2 regions of the Neobacillus sp. B24 genome follow, and region 2 is predicted to be linked to the other one. Evidence: a T-box and tRNA genes for the amino acid it is inferred to sense, from the RefSeq annotation. Region 2 holds a T-box; the other holds one or more tRNA genes.
What was found. The T-box of region 2 lies ahead of serS (serine--tRNA ligase). A T-box ahead of a tRNA ligase gene usually reads a tRNA of that ligase, here a tRNA-Ser.
Positions count from the first base shown of each region.

Region 1: it encodes a tRNA-Ser, which carries the amino acid that the T-box ahead of serS (serine--tRNA ligase) is inferred to sense. The anticodon was not compared.

Region 1 is NZ_AP035777.1:4,435,600-4,441,475, forward strand. It holds gene ACZ43M_RS22005 (response regulator transcription factor) at 1-202, opposite strand, end outside; gene ACZ43M_RS22010 (sensor histidine kinase) at 195-1,655, opposite strand; tRNA gene ACZ43M_RS22015 (tRNA-Glu) at 1,842-1,913, opposite strand; tRNA gene ACZ43M_RS22020 (tRNA-Ser) at 1,920-2,007, opposite strand; tRNA gene ACZ43M_RS22025 (tRNA-Asn) at 2,011-2,085, opposite strand; tRNA gene ACZ43M_RS22030 (tRNA-Ile) at 2,121-2,197, opposite strand; tRNA gene ACZ43M_RS22035 (tRNA-Gly) at 2,202-2,275, opposite strand; tRNA gene ACZ43M_RS22040 (tRNA-His) at 2,281-2,356, opposite strand; tRNA gene ACZ43M_RS22045 (tRNA-Phe) at 2,381-2,453, opposite strand; tRNA gene ACZ43M_RS22050 (tRNA-Asp) at 2,461-2,537, opposite strand; tRNA gene ACZ43M_RS22055 (tRNA-Met) at 2,541-2,614, opposite strand; tRNA gene ACZ43M_RS22060 (tRNA-Ser) at 2,776-2,868, opposite strand; tRNA gene ACZ43M_RS22065 (tRNA-Ile) at 2,886-2,962, opposite strand; tRNA gene ACZ43M_RS22070 (tRNA-Met) at 3,146-3,222, opposite strand; tRNA gene ACZ43M_RS22075 (tRNA-Ala) at 3,241-3,316, opposite strand; tRNA gene ACZ43M_RS22080 (tRNA-Pro) at 3,331-3,407, opposite strand; tRNA gene ACZ43M_RS22085 (tRNA-Arg) at 3,424-3,500, opposite strand; tRNA gene ACZ43M_RS22090 (tRNA-Leu) at 3,519-3,607, opposite strand; tRNA gene ACZ43M_RS22095 (tRNA-Gly) at 3,613-3,687, opposite strand; tRNA gene ACZ43M_RS22100 (tRNA-Leu) at 3,698-3,782, opposite strand; tRNA gene ACZ43M_RS22105 (tRNA-Lys) at 3,792-3,867, opposite strand; tRNA gene ACZ43M_RS22110 (tRNA-Val) at 4,029-4,104, opposite strand; tRNA gene ACZ43M_RS22115 (tRNA-Glu) at 4,109-4,183, opposite strand; rRNA gene rrf (5S ribosomal RNA) at 4,225-4,341, opposite strand; rRNA gene ACZ43M_RS22125 (23S ribosomal RNA) at 4,425-5,876, opposite strand, start outside.
Region 2 is NZ_AP035777.1:19,039-24,914, forward strand. It holds gene pdxS (pyridoxal 5'-phosphate synthase lyase subunit PdxS) at 141-1,025, shown strand; gene pdxT (pyridoxal 5'-phosphate synthase glutaminase subunit PdxT) at 1,093-1,683, shown strand; T-box leader at 1,749-1,970, shown strand; gene serS (serine--tRNA ligase) at 2,146-3,426, shown strand; tRNA gene ACZ43M_RS00095 (tRNA-Ser) at 3,523-3,615, shown strand; gene ACZ43M_RS00100 (deoxynucleoside kinase) at 3,711-4,406, opposite strand; gene ACZ43M_RS00105 (deoxynucleoside kinase) at 4,407-5,069, opposite strand; gene ACZ43M_RS00110 (LysM peptidoglycan-binding domain-containing protein) at 5,332-5,876, opposite strand, start outside.

The DNA of each region.
Region 1 (5,876 bases), 990 kb from region 2:
TTACTGCCTCAATACCATCAATCCCTGGCATTTTAATGTCCATAATGATGATATCAGGAGCAAATTGGTGAGCCAGTTGGATTGCTTTTCTCCCGTTTTCAGCCTCTCCAACAATCTCTATCTCTTTTAATTTTGTTGATACAATCAGCCTAAGTACCTGTCTTTCCAGCATCTCATCATCTACAATTAGTAATTTATACATAACCTTTTGCGATAACCTCACTTTCAGCAGCAACTGGGAGCATTAGCACAATTACCGTTCCCTCACCCTTTTTGGATTGAATTTCAACTACCTGGTCCTGTCCATAAAATAATTGCAATCGCTTTATTACATTTTGAAGTCCAATCCCTGTCGAATGCCCGGTGTGCTTGGTTGATTGTTGACTGTAGTGCATAGTATCATCTAGCTCCACTAATCTTTTCTTTGTTTGTTCATCCATTCCAACCCCATTGTCTGCTACTTCAACAATGACTTGACTATTTTTTTTATAAACCCGAAGACTTAAAACTGCATCGCGCTCATAAGACTCAACGCCGTGGATAAATGCATTTTCAATAATTGGCTGCAATGTTAAAGAAGGTATTGGGAGTGATAAGCAAGACTCATCAATCTCCTTCTTAAACTGTACCCTGTCACCAAACCTGGTCATTTGGATAAAAAAATAATTATGAACGACGGCGACCTCCTCCTTCAAAGTCGTCGGTTTGTCCAGGCTGCCCAGATTGTATCTTAGTAATGCCGCTACGGAATCAATCAAATCACTAGTCCGTTCCGCACCTTCAATGTAGGCCATTCTTGAAACAGTATTTAATGTATTAAAGAGAAAATGAGGATTTATTTGATTTTGCAAACTCTTAAGTTCCATTTCTTTTAACAAGTTGTCTAACTCTGATTTCTGTTTAATTTCCTGAATTAATCGGCGAATATTTTCTCTCATATTATTAAATGTTTCGGCCAGAAAACGAAGTTCATCCCTTGTAGGTGCTTTAATATCAGGACCGTCAAATTTACCCGCCGAAATTTCCTTCGCAGCCTGTGATAAATGGGTTATTGGCTTCGTCATCCCTTTTGAAAACCAAAGGGCAAATAATAGGCTGAGAAATATGGTTATAGCAAAAATAAAAATGCCAATTGAGCTGAAGAGCTCGTTTCTTTTATGCATTTCTCTATAGAACGTTTGATAATTCGTTAATTCATGATTAATTAATGCCAATGTCGCCTCTTGTATGTATAGCGATATTCTTGACAATTCCGTTAAATGGGCCGAGTAAACCTCAATCTCATTTCGATCATATGCATTTATGATCACACTGCATTCGTCTAGAAAACTTTCAATCAAGTAATAGTAATTCTTTACTGCAATATCTTGGTTAATATGTATTTTTAGTTGGGCTTGCAAAGATTTTAACTTTTCCCGTTCAGATGAATAACTGCCCAGTCTATCACTAGAATGATCAAGCAAATAATCATCTATGGACTCGTAGACAGCTTTTGTACTGATAGATAGGTCATTTAACAAAAAGAATCTTTGCAAGATGGCATTATATTCTTCACCGGATTTTTGGCTGTTTTGAAACAAAAAATAAGCAACACTATTAATTAGGAGTACAAGGACCATGGAGTACACAATAATTTTAGTACGGATAGATACCACAGATTACTTCCTCTCTTTTCCTTTTATGGGCTATTTTTTAGTTTAAACCCAACCTCTTCCAAATTCAATTGAATCCAAATGATTCTGACTTTTTTTAAGCCCAAAGTACCATTTTATATCAAGTATGTGAGTAATCAACAGAAAACACAAAAAAACTGATGACATATTGTCATCAGTCCCTTTGTATGACCCCTACGGGATTCGAACCCGTGTTACCGCCGTGAAAGGGCGGTGTCTTAACCGCTTGACCAAGGGGCCAAATTACAGAGAAGAAGGGATTCGAACCCTCGCGCCGCTTCCGCGACCTACTCCCTTAGCAGGGGAGCCCCTTGAGCCACTTGGGTACTTCTCTATATGGCTCCGCAGGCAGGATTCGAACCTGCGACCGATCGGTTAACAGCCGATAGCTCTACCACTGAGCTACTGCGGAATAATAAGAAAGCTGCATACTCAATGCAAATTATATGGTGGGCCTAAATGGACTCGAACCATCGACCTCACGCTTATCAGGCGTGCGCTCTAACCAGCTGAGCTATAGGCCCATAATGGAGCGGGTGATGAGAATCGAACTCACAACAACAGCTTGGAAGGCTGTGGTTTTACCACTAAACTACACCCGCATGTATGGGGCGGCTGAAGGGAATCGAACCCTCGAATGTCGGAACCACAATCCGATGCGTTAACCACTTCGCCACAACCGCCGTGATTTATTTTTAAATAGAAGGTGGCTCAGGACGGAATCGAACCGCCGACACATGGATTTTCAGTCCATTGCTCTACCGACTGAGCTACTGAGCCACTTTAGTGGCGGTCTGGACGGGACTCGAACCCGCGACCTCCTGCGTGACAGGCAGGCATTCTAACCAACTGAACTACCAGACCGAATTGCGGGGGCAGGATTTGAACCTGCGACCTTCGGGTTATGAGCCCGACGAGCTACCGGACTGCTCCACCCCGCGACAATAAGAAGTATAAGATTACGTCATGCTAAAAGCTAACGTATGACTGTATCAATCTCAGTAAGCTTATTCAAGCAGCAGCTCGATTGATACAACTCGCAGAATATTCAACGATGCAATGGTCGTTGCTCCACCCCGCGACAATAAAAATGTGTTTATAATGGCGGAGGAAGAGGGATTCGAACCCCCGCGCGGTTTAACCCGCCTGTCGGTTTTCAAGACCGATCCCTTCAGCCAGACTTGGGTATTCCTCCATTATATATAAAACTATTGGTGGACCTTGTAGGACTCGAACCTACGACCGGACGGTTATGAGCCGTCTGCTCTAACCAGCTGAGCTAAAGGTCCAAGTAAAGGTTCATTAACCAATATGGTTAAAATCTGTCTGTCCCCATCTCAGAAAGCTTATTCAAGCAGCAGTTCGATGGGTACAACTCGCAGCTTGTTCAAGGAAGCCTTGCTCGTTGCTCTAACCAGCTGAGCTAAAGGTCCAAGTAAAGGTTCATTAACCAATATGGTTATGAGACAATTTGGTAGCGGCGGAGGGGATCGAACCCCCGACCTTACGGGTATGAACCGTACGCTCTAGCCAGCTGAGCTACACCGCCAAATTTCTAATTGAGTTATGGTGGAGCCTAGCGGGATCGAACCGCTGACCTCCTGCGTGCAAAGCAGGCGCTCTCCCAGCTGAGCTAAGGCCCCATAATCATGTAAGATGGTCGGGAAAACAGGATTCGAACCTGCGACCCCTTGGTCCCAAACCAAGTGCTCTACCAAGCTGAGCTATTTCCCGAAAATATAATTTAAAATGGCGCGCCCGACAGGAGTCGAACCCATAACCTTCTGATCCGTAGTCAGACGCTCTATCCAATTGAGCTACGGGCGCATATAAGATTGAAATAAATGGTGCCGAGGACCGGAATCGAACCGGTACGGTAGTCACCTACCGCAGGATTTTAAGTCCTGTGCGTCTGCCAGTTCCGCCACCCCGGCATTTCTGGAGCGGAAGACGGGATTCGAACCCGCGACCCCCACCTTGGCAAGGTGGTGTTCTACCACTGAACTACTTCCGCAAAATATAAATGGTGCGGGTGAAGGGAGTCGAACCCCCACGCCTTGCGGCGCCAGATCCTAAGTCTGGTGCGTCTGCCAATTCCGCCACACCCGCAATATTTGATGGTGAGCCATGAAGGATTCGAACCTTCGACCCTCTGATTAAAAGTCAGATGCTCTACCAACTGAGCTAATGGCTCATACTATGATGATTCCCTAAATTTTGATTGTGGACGTCAGATGTCCCCGCCTCAGAAAGAATATTCAAGAAGCGGCTCGGCATGTACAACTCGCAGCCTTTTCATAGAAGCTTTGCTCGTTGCTCTACCAACTGAGCTAATGGCTCATACTTTAATTTAAGTGGTGGAGGATGACGGGATCGAACCGCCGACCCTCTGCTTGTAAGGCAGATGCTCTCCCAGCTGAGCTAATCCTCCGAAATGGTGACCCCTACGGGATTCGAACCCGTGTTACCGCCGTGAAAGGGCGGTGTCTTAACCGCTTGACCAAGGGGCCAACTATAATGTAGACAAAATAATAGCCCCAAAAGGGGCTTAGCCCGGCAACGTCCTACTCTCACAGGGGCTTTCGCCCCAACTACCATCGGCGCTGAGAAGCTTAACTTCCGTGTTCGGTATGGGAACGGGTGTGACCTTCTCGCCATAGTTGCCAGACTATTTTTTTTAGGTTTCATTCCCTCAAAACTAGATAATGCAGAAGAAGTGTTGTAAAAACGAGTTCACCAGTAATACATGACTTGGTTAAGTCCTCGATCGATTAGTATCAGTCAGCTCCACATGTCACCATGCTTCCACCTCTGACCTATCAACCTGATCATCTTTCAGGGATCTTACTAGCTTGACGCTATGGGAAATCTCATCTTGAGGGGGGCTTCATGCTTAGATGCTTTCAGCACTTATCCCGTCCGCACATAGCTACCCAGCGATGCCTTTGGCAAGACAACTGGTACACCAGCGGTGCGTCCATCCCGGTCCTCTCGTACTAAGGACAGCTCCTCTCAAATTTCCTGCGCCCACGACGGATAGGGACCGAACTGTCTCACGACGTTCTGAACCCAGCTCGCGTACCGCTTTAATGGGCGAACAGCCCAACCCTTGGGACCGACTACAGCCCCAGGATGCGATGAGCCGACATCGAGGTGCCAAACCTCCCCGTCGATGTGGACTCTTGGGGGAGATAAGCCTGTTATCCCCGGGGTAGCTTTTATCCGTTGAGCGATGGCCCTTCCATGCGGAACCACCGGATCACTAAGCCCGACTTTCGTCCCTGCTCGACTTGTAGGTCTCGCAGTCAAGCTCCCTTGTGCCTTTACACTCTACGAATGATTTCCAACCATTCTGAGGGAACCTTTGGGCGCCTCCGTTACTCTTTGGGAGGCGACCGCCCCAGTCAAACTGCCCACCTGACACTGTCTCCCACCCCGATCAGGGGTGCGGGTTAGAATTTCAATACAGCCAGGGTAGTATCCCACCGACGCCTCCACCGAAGCTGGCGCTCCGGCTTCTCAGGCTCCTACCTATCCTGTACAAGCTGTACCAAAATTCAATATCAGGCTACAGTAAAGCTCCACGGGGTCTTTCCGTCCTGTCGCGGGTAACCTGCATCTTCACAGGTACTATAATTTCACCGAGTCTCTCGTTGAGACAGTGCCCAGATCGTTACGCCTTTCGTGCGGGTCGGAACTTACCCGACAAGGAATTTCGCTACCTTAGGACCGTTATAGTTACGGCCGCCGTTTACTGGGGCTTCGATTCAGAGCTTCGCTTACGCTAACCCCTCCTCTTAACCTTCCAGCACCGGGCAGGCGTCAGCCCCTATACTTCGCCTTGCGGCTTCGCAGAGACCTGTGTTTTTGCTAAACAGTCGCCTGGGCCTATTCACTGCGGCTCATCACAGCTATTCACCGTAATGAGCACCCCTTCTCCCGAAGTTACGGGGTCATTTTGCCGAGTTCCTTAACGAGAGTTCTCTCGCTCACCTTAGGATTCTCTCCTCGCCTACCTGTGTCGGTTTGCGGTACGGGCACCTTTTATCTCGCTAGAGGCTTTTCTTGGCAGTGTGGAATCAGGAACTTCGGTACTATATTTCCCTCGGCATCACAGCTCAGCCTTATGTGAGAAGCGGATTTTCCTGCTTCTCAGCCTAACTGCTTACACGCGCATAACCAGCAGCGCGCTTACCCTATCCT
Region 2 (5,876 bases):
TTTATATGTAAATGTTGGAAAGGATTCTTGTCTTGACAGGAATCCTTTTTTGTTGCTTTAATGATTTTATCGGTTAAAAATTCCGACTGATTTGAATGGAATTATTTTTCTAAATATTATTAAAGGTAAAGGGGGACAAAATAATGAAAACTGGTACGGATCGAGTCAAACGCGGAATGGCTGAAATGCAAAAGGGCGGCGTCATTATGGACGTGGTAGATGCCGAGCAGGCAAAAATTGCGGAAGAAGCTGGTGCGGTTGCGGTAATGGCATTGGAACGGGTACCTTCTGATATTCGCGCAGCTGGCGGTGTGGCTAGAATGGCTGACCCAAGAATCATTGAAGAAGTAATGAGTGCTGTTTCCATCCCGGTTATGGCGAAGGCACGGATTGGCCATATTGTGGAAGCACGCGTACTTGAGGCAATGGGTGTTGACTATATCGACGAAAGTGAAGTATTAACACCTGCTGATGAAGAGTATCATTTATTAAAAAGTGACTATACCGTTCCATTTGTTTGTGGCTGCCGCGACCTAGGTGAGGCTGCACGTCGTATTGGTGAAGGAGCTTCCATGCTGCGCACAAAAGGGGAGCCTGGAACTGGGAACATTGTGGAGGCAGTTCGACACATTCGTAAGGTAAATGCTCAGGTTCGCAAAGTGGTGTCGATGAATGAGGACGAGCTTATGACAGAAGCGAAGCTCTTAGGGGCCCCTTATGAAATTCTGCTTGAAATCAAGCGTCTTGGCCGTTTACCGGTGGTTAACTTTGCTGCAGGCGGCGTGGCGACACCTGCTGATGCAGCCTTGATGATGCAATTGGGCTCTGACGGTGTGTTTGTCGGTTCTGGTATCTTTAAATCGGAAAATCCTGCGAAGTTTGCCAGAGCCATTGTAGAAGCTACAACACATTATCAAGACTATAAGTTAATTGCTGAGCTTTCCAAGAACCTTGGCACACCAATGAAAGGCATTGAGATTTCATCATTAGCTCCAGAGGCACGTATGCAGGAGCGTGGATGGTAAAATAGAAAAGTGGAAGCGTCCTAGGCGCTGGAGCTAGACAGTAGGCTAAGTAAGGGGGAAACAAAGTATGACAAAAATCGGTGTACTCGCATTACAGGGGGCTGTCCGTGAGCATATCCAATCACTTGAAGCCTGTGGTGTTGAAGCAGTGGCGATTAAACATAAAGAAGAGTTAGAAGCGATTGACGGCCTGATTCTCCCTGGTGGTGAGAGCACAACTATGCGCCGTTTAATTGATAAATATGATTTTATGTATGCTTTAAAGGAGTTTGCCCACACCGGAAAGCCAATGTATGGCACTTGTGCCGGTTTGATTCTTTTAGCAAAGAATATTGTCGGGTACAGTGAGCCTCATCTCGGTGTAATGGATGTTAGTGTTGAACGCAATTCCTTTGGTCGTCAGGTTGACAGCTTCGAGGCCGACCTCGCGATCAAGGATGTCGCAGATAACTTCACTGCAGTTTTTATCCGGGCGCCACATATAGTTGACGCGGGGGAAAATGTTGAGGTGTTGGCCAAGCACAATGGCCGGATCGTGGCAGCACGTGAAGGGCAATACCTCGGCTGTTCCTTCCATCCGGAATTAACCGATGACCATCGCCTCACTGCCTACTTTGTAGAGATGGTCAAAGAAACAAAGCAAAAGCAGTCTGCCTAATCAGTATAAACTGGTTGCATTTGGATAATAATTATAGTACATTAAGATATACAAATCGTTCATAGATTAAAGCAATGAGAGGAACTAGTAACAGGATGGTTATTCTAAAGAGAGCCGGTGGCTGGTGTGAATCGGTGGATAATGCTTGTGAATCCCTCCTCGAGTAAGGTACGGAACCCCTCCTTCAAGAGGTTAGTAAGTACTTTCGGTGATAAACCGTTATTTTTTGAGGTGGACAGTTGAAACTGTCAACCAGGGTGGTAACGCGGGTAACTCTCGTCCCTGTTTTGGGGCGGGAGTTTTTTATTTTTAAAGCGAAAGCGCCTTGATCAGGGGCGACAGGCATAAGACGAGCCGGCGAGAAGGTCGCTTTTTGACCTTCTTGACGGATTGGCTTATGACCCCGAGCCCCTAGGCGCTGGAGCTAGGTAGTGATACAAGTAAAAAAAGGAGTGTCTGGACATGTTGGATTTAAAACATTTAAGGGCAAATTTTGAAGAAGTAAAAGAAAAACTGCAGCATCGCGGTGAAGACTTGACCGACCTTGGAAAGTTCGAAGACTTGGATGTAAAACGCCGGGAACTAATTGTTGAGGCTGAAAAGCTGAAATCAAAACGCAATGAGGTTTCGCAGCAGGTAGCTCAGCTAAAGCGTGAGAAACAAGATGCTGACCATCTAATCAAGGAAATGCGCGAGGTAGGCGACCGTATCAAAGAATTGGATGACGAGCTAAGAGGTGTCGAAGAGACATTGGAAATGCTGCTGCTCAGCATCCCGAATATTCCGCATGAAAGCGTACCGGTTGGTGACACAGAGGACGAAAATGTTGAAATTCGTAAATGGGGCGAAGTTCGCGACTTTGGTTTCGAAGCGAAGCCGCACTGGGATGTTGCTGACCATTTGGGGATTCTTGACTTTGAACGGGCTGGAAAGGTTACCGGCAGCCGATTTGTTTTCTATAAAGGCTTAGGTGCCCGCCTCGAGCGTGCGTTAATAAGCTTTATGCTTGATTTGCATATCGATGAGCACGGATATACAGAGATCTTGCCACCGTATATGGTCAACCGCGCCAGCATGACCGGAACTGGCCAGCTGCCGAAGTTTGCTGAAGATGCATTTTTAATCGAGAATGAGGATTATTTTTTAATCCCAACTGCCGAAGTGCCAGTTACCAATTATTATCGCGATGAAATACTAAGCGGCGAGGAGCTGCCAATCCGCTTTGCGGCCTACAGCGCCTGCTTCCGCTCTGAAGCGGGGTCCGCTGGACGTGACACAAGGGGCCTTATTCGCCAGCATCAATTTAATAAAGTAGAGCTCGTTAAGTTTGTGAAGCCTGAAGATTCTTATGAAGAGCTTGAAAAATTAACTAATGATGCCGAGCGGGTTCTGCAGCTGTTGGAACTGCCATATCGGGTATTGAGCATGTGTACGGGCGACCTAGGCTTCACCGCAGCGAAAAAGTATGATATCGAAGTATGGATTCCAAGCTATGGCACGTACCGGGAGATTTCTTCTTGCAGTAACTTTGAAGCATTCCAGGCAAGAAGAGCTAACATTCGCTTCCGTCGCGACCCGAAGGCCAAACCGGAGCATGTTCATACATTAAATGGATCTGGCCTTGCAATTGGCCGCACCGTCGCCGCTATCCTAGAGAACTACCAGCAGGAAGACGGCAGTGTCGTGATTCCGACCGTACTGCGTCCATATATGGGCGGCCGTGAGGTCATCAAACCAGTTTAATAGCATAAAAAAGGCTCGGGAGAATTTTTTCTCCCGAGCTGAATTAATAATGTTGACAGTGGTAAAAATATATGATAAATTAACATCTGTTGTCACGGAGGAATACCCAAGTCCGGCTGAAGGGATCGGTCTTGAAAACCGACAGGCGGGTTAAACCGCGCGGGGGTTCGAATCCCTCTTCCTCCGCCATCACAAGATTAATACGCGCATAAAAACTGGAGATAAAAATTCGTTACAATCTTTTGTAGCGAATTTTTTTTTGAAAAAGAAAGCGCATATGGCGGTTAGCCAATATGCGCTTTTGTTATAAATAGAATTTCATTCAGTTTTTCTTCGACCTGAGTGCAAACACGTTTAGCGTCAGCTTCGCTTTTCACCACGTCAGTTGTGTCCATATCGATGACCAATACTTCACTTGCATCATAACGCTCCATGACCCATTCATCATAGCCCTTCCAAACCTCGAAATAATACTCTTTCAATTCCGGGTTGATTTCGAAGCTTCTGCCGCGGGACATAATCCGGTCGAGAACGGTATCAAACGAGCCTCTTAAGTAAACCATTAAGTCTGGTGCTTTTTTCGGAAGCTCACTTAACTCTTCCATCATGTTATCAACTAATTCCTCATAAATCTTGAACTCCAGGGGAGAGATTCTGCCTAAGTTTTTATTGACGTAGGCAAAATACCAGTCCTCATAAATAGAGCGGTCTTGAATCGTATAAATGGGATTTCGCCAATTCATACAATCCTTTACTGTTTTGTAACGTTTATTTAAGAAAAATAGCTGCAATAGAAATGGAATGCGTCTTGCATCCAGCTCTTCAGGAGTTAATTCATAATAAAGCGGGAGAATCGGATTATCGTCTACCGTTTCATAAAATACTTTACTTTCGATTCCTCTATTTTCAAAGTGCTCCTTTAATATATCGGCTACACTTGTTTTTCCAAGACCTATCATTCCGCCAATAACAATGCTCAATTAACATCCTCCGTTCGTTAATGTGTTTGTCCAGCTGGCTGTTTTTAGTGTATAGGACAGTTTTTCGATAATATAATCGAGATCCTGTTCATTTTTAACGAAATCCAACTCATCCCCATTAAAACGAAGAACTGGAATTTCCGGATGTTCTTTTTCAAAAATCGCCATTGTCTGTTCATAGTCAAGGGATAGCTGCTCGAGGTAAAGCGGGCTGATATTTTTCTCAACCTCACGGCCTCTTAATTTAATTCGGCTTAGCAGTGTATCAAGACTGGCATTTAAATAAATGATTACATTTGGCTTAGGCATATCTTCTGTCAAGATTTGATAAATCTTGTAGTATTTTCGATATTCATCCTGATTTAATGTCCGCTGGGCAAAAATCAGATTTTTAAAAATGTGATAATCGGCAACCACTGATTGATTTTTGCTTAAGTAATGGTTGTTGATATCCCCCAGTTGCTTAAAACGATTGCAGAGGAAAAACATTTCCGTCTGGAAGCTCCATTCCTCGATATTTTCATAAAATTTCCCCAAGAATGGATTTTCATCAACAATCTCTCTTAGTAAAGAAATGGCAAAATGCTCCGAAATGGCTCTAGCAAGAGATGTCTTTCCTACACCAATCGGCCCCTCAACGGTTATAAAGGGTGTCTCCCCCATTCTTAATCCTCCTTCTCCAACTGCCTGCACGCTCTATCATTAACCGGGTATCCGGATAATATATGCAATTTTCTCTAAATTTTCCACTGAATTCGTCAAATACCGACAACCTTCTACGTGAATTCAGCTTTCTTCGACACTAGAAATTATTTTATCATACTCTGAAACCGAGGGGGAGATGGAATTTTACAGGAAATATATTTTCCTGCCAGTTGCTAAAAAAAACTGCCGTCATTTCGGCAGTTTTCATCATTTTTAAAAATTATGTTCCTCTTTTTGTCACATTAAAGTTATCGACAATCAGGAGCCAGTTTTGCGGGAAGGCTAGACCTAATTTCCAATAACTCATCCCTCGTAAATTCATTTCTTTTATGAGATCAAACTTCGCCTGAATCGAACGGGCATCCTCAAACCATACTTCATGCTGCTTGCCGTCAGCTGCCCGGTATCGGAAAAATGGGGCTTGTGCTTTTGTATCATATTCTATCGGCACATTATGCTGGGCCGCCAACTGGATGGCCTGCTGCGGACTTACCGCTTTGGCGATTGTCCCTTGTACAAACGGCAATGTCCAGTCGTAACCATACAGGTTCTGGCCCATCAGTATTTTATTTGATGGCATTTCTGATACGGCATAATCGAGAACCTTTCTTACCTGGTCGATTGGTGACACTGCCATCGGCGGACCGCCGCTATAGCCCCATTCATAGGTCATAATTACGACGAAGTCAGATATTTGTCCATGGGCTTTGTAATCATGGGCTTCATACCATAAGCCCTTTTGTGTCGCACTTGTTTTCGGTGCCA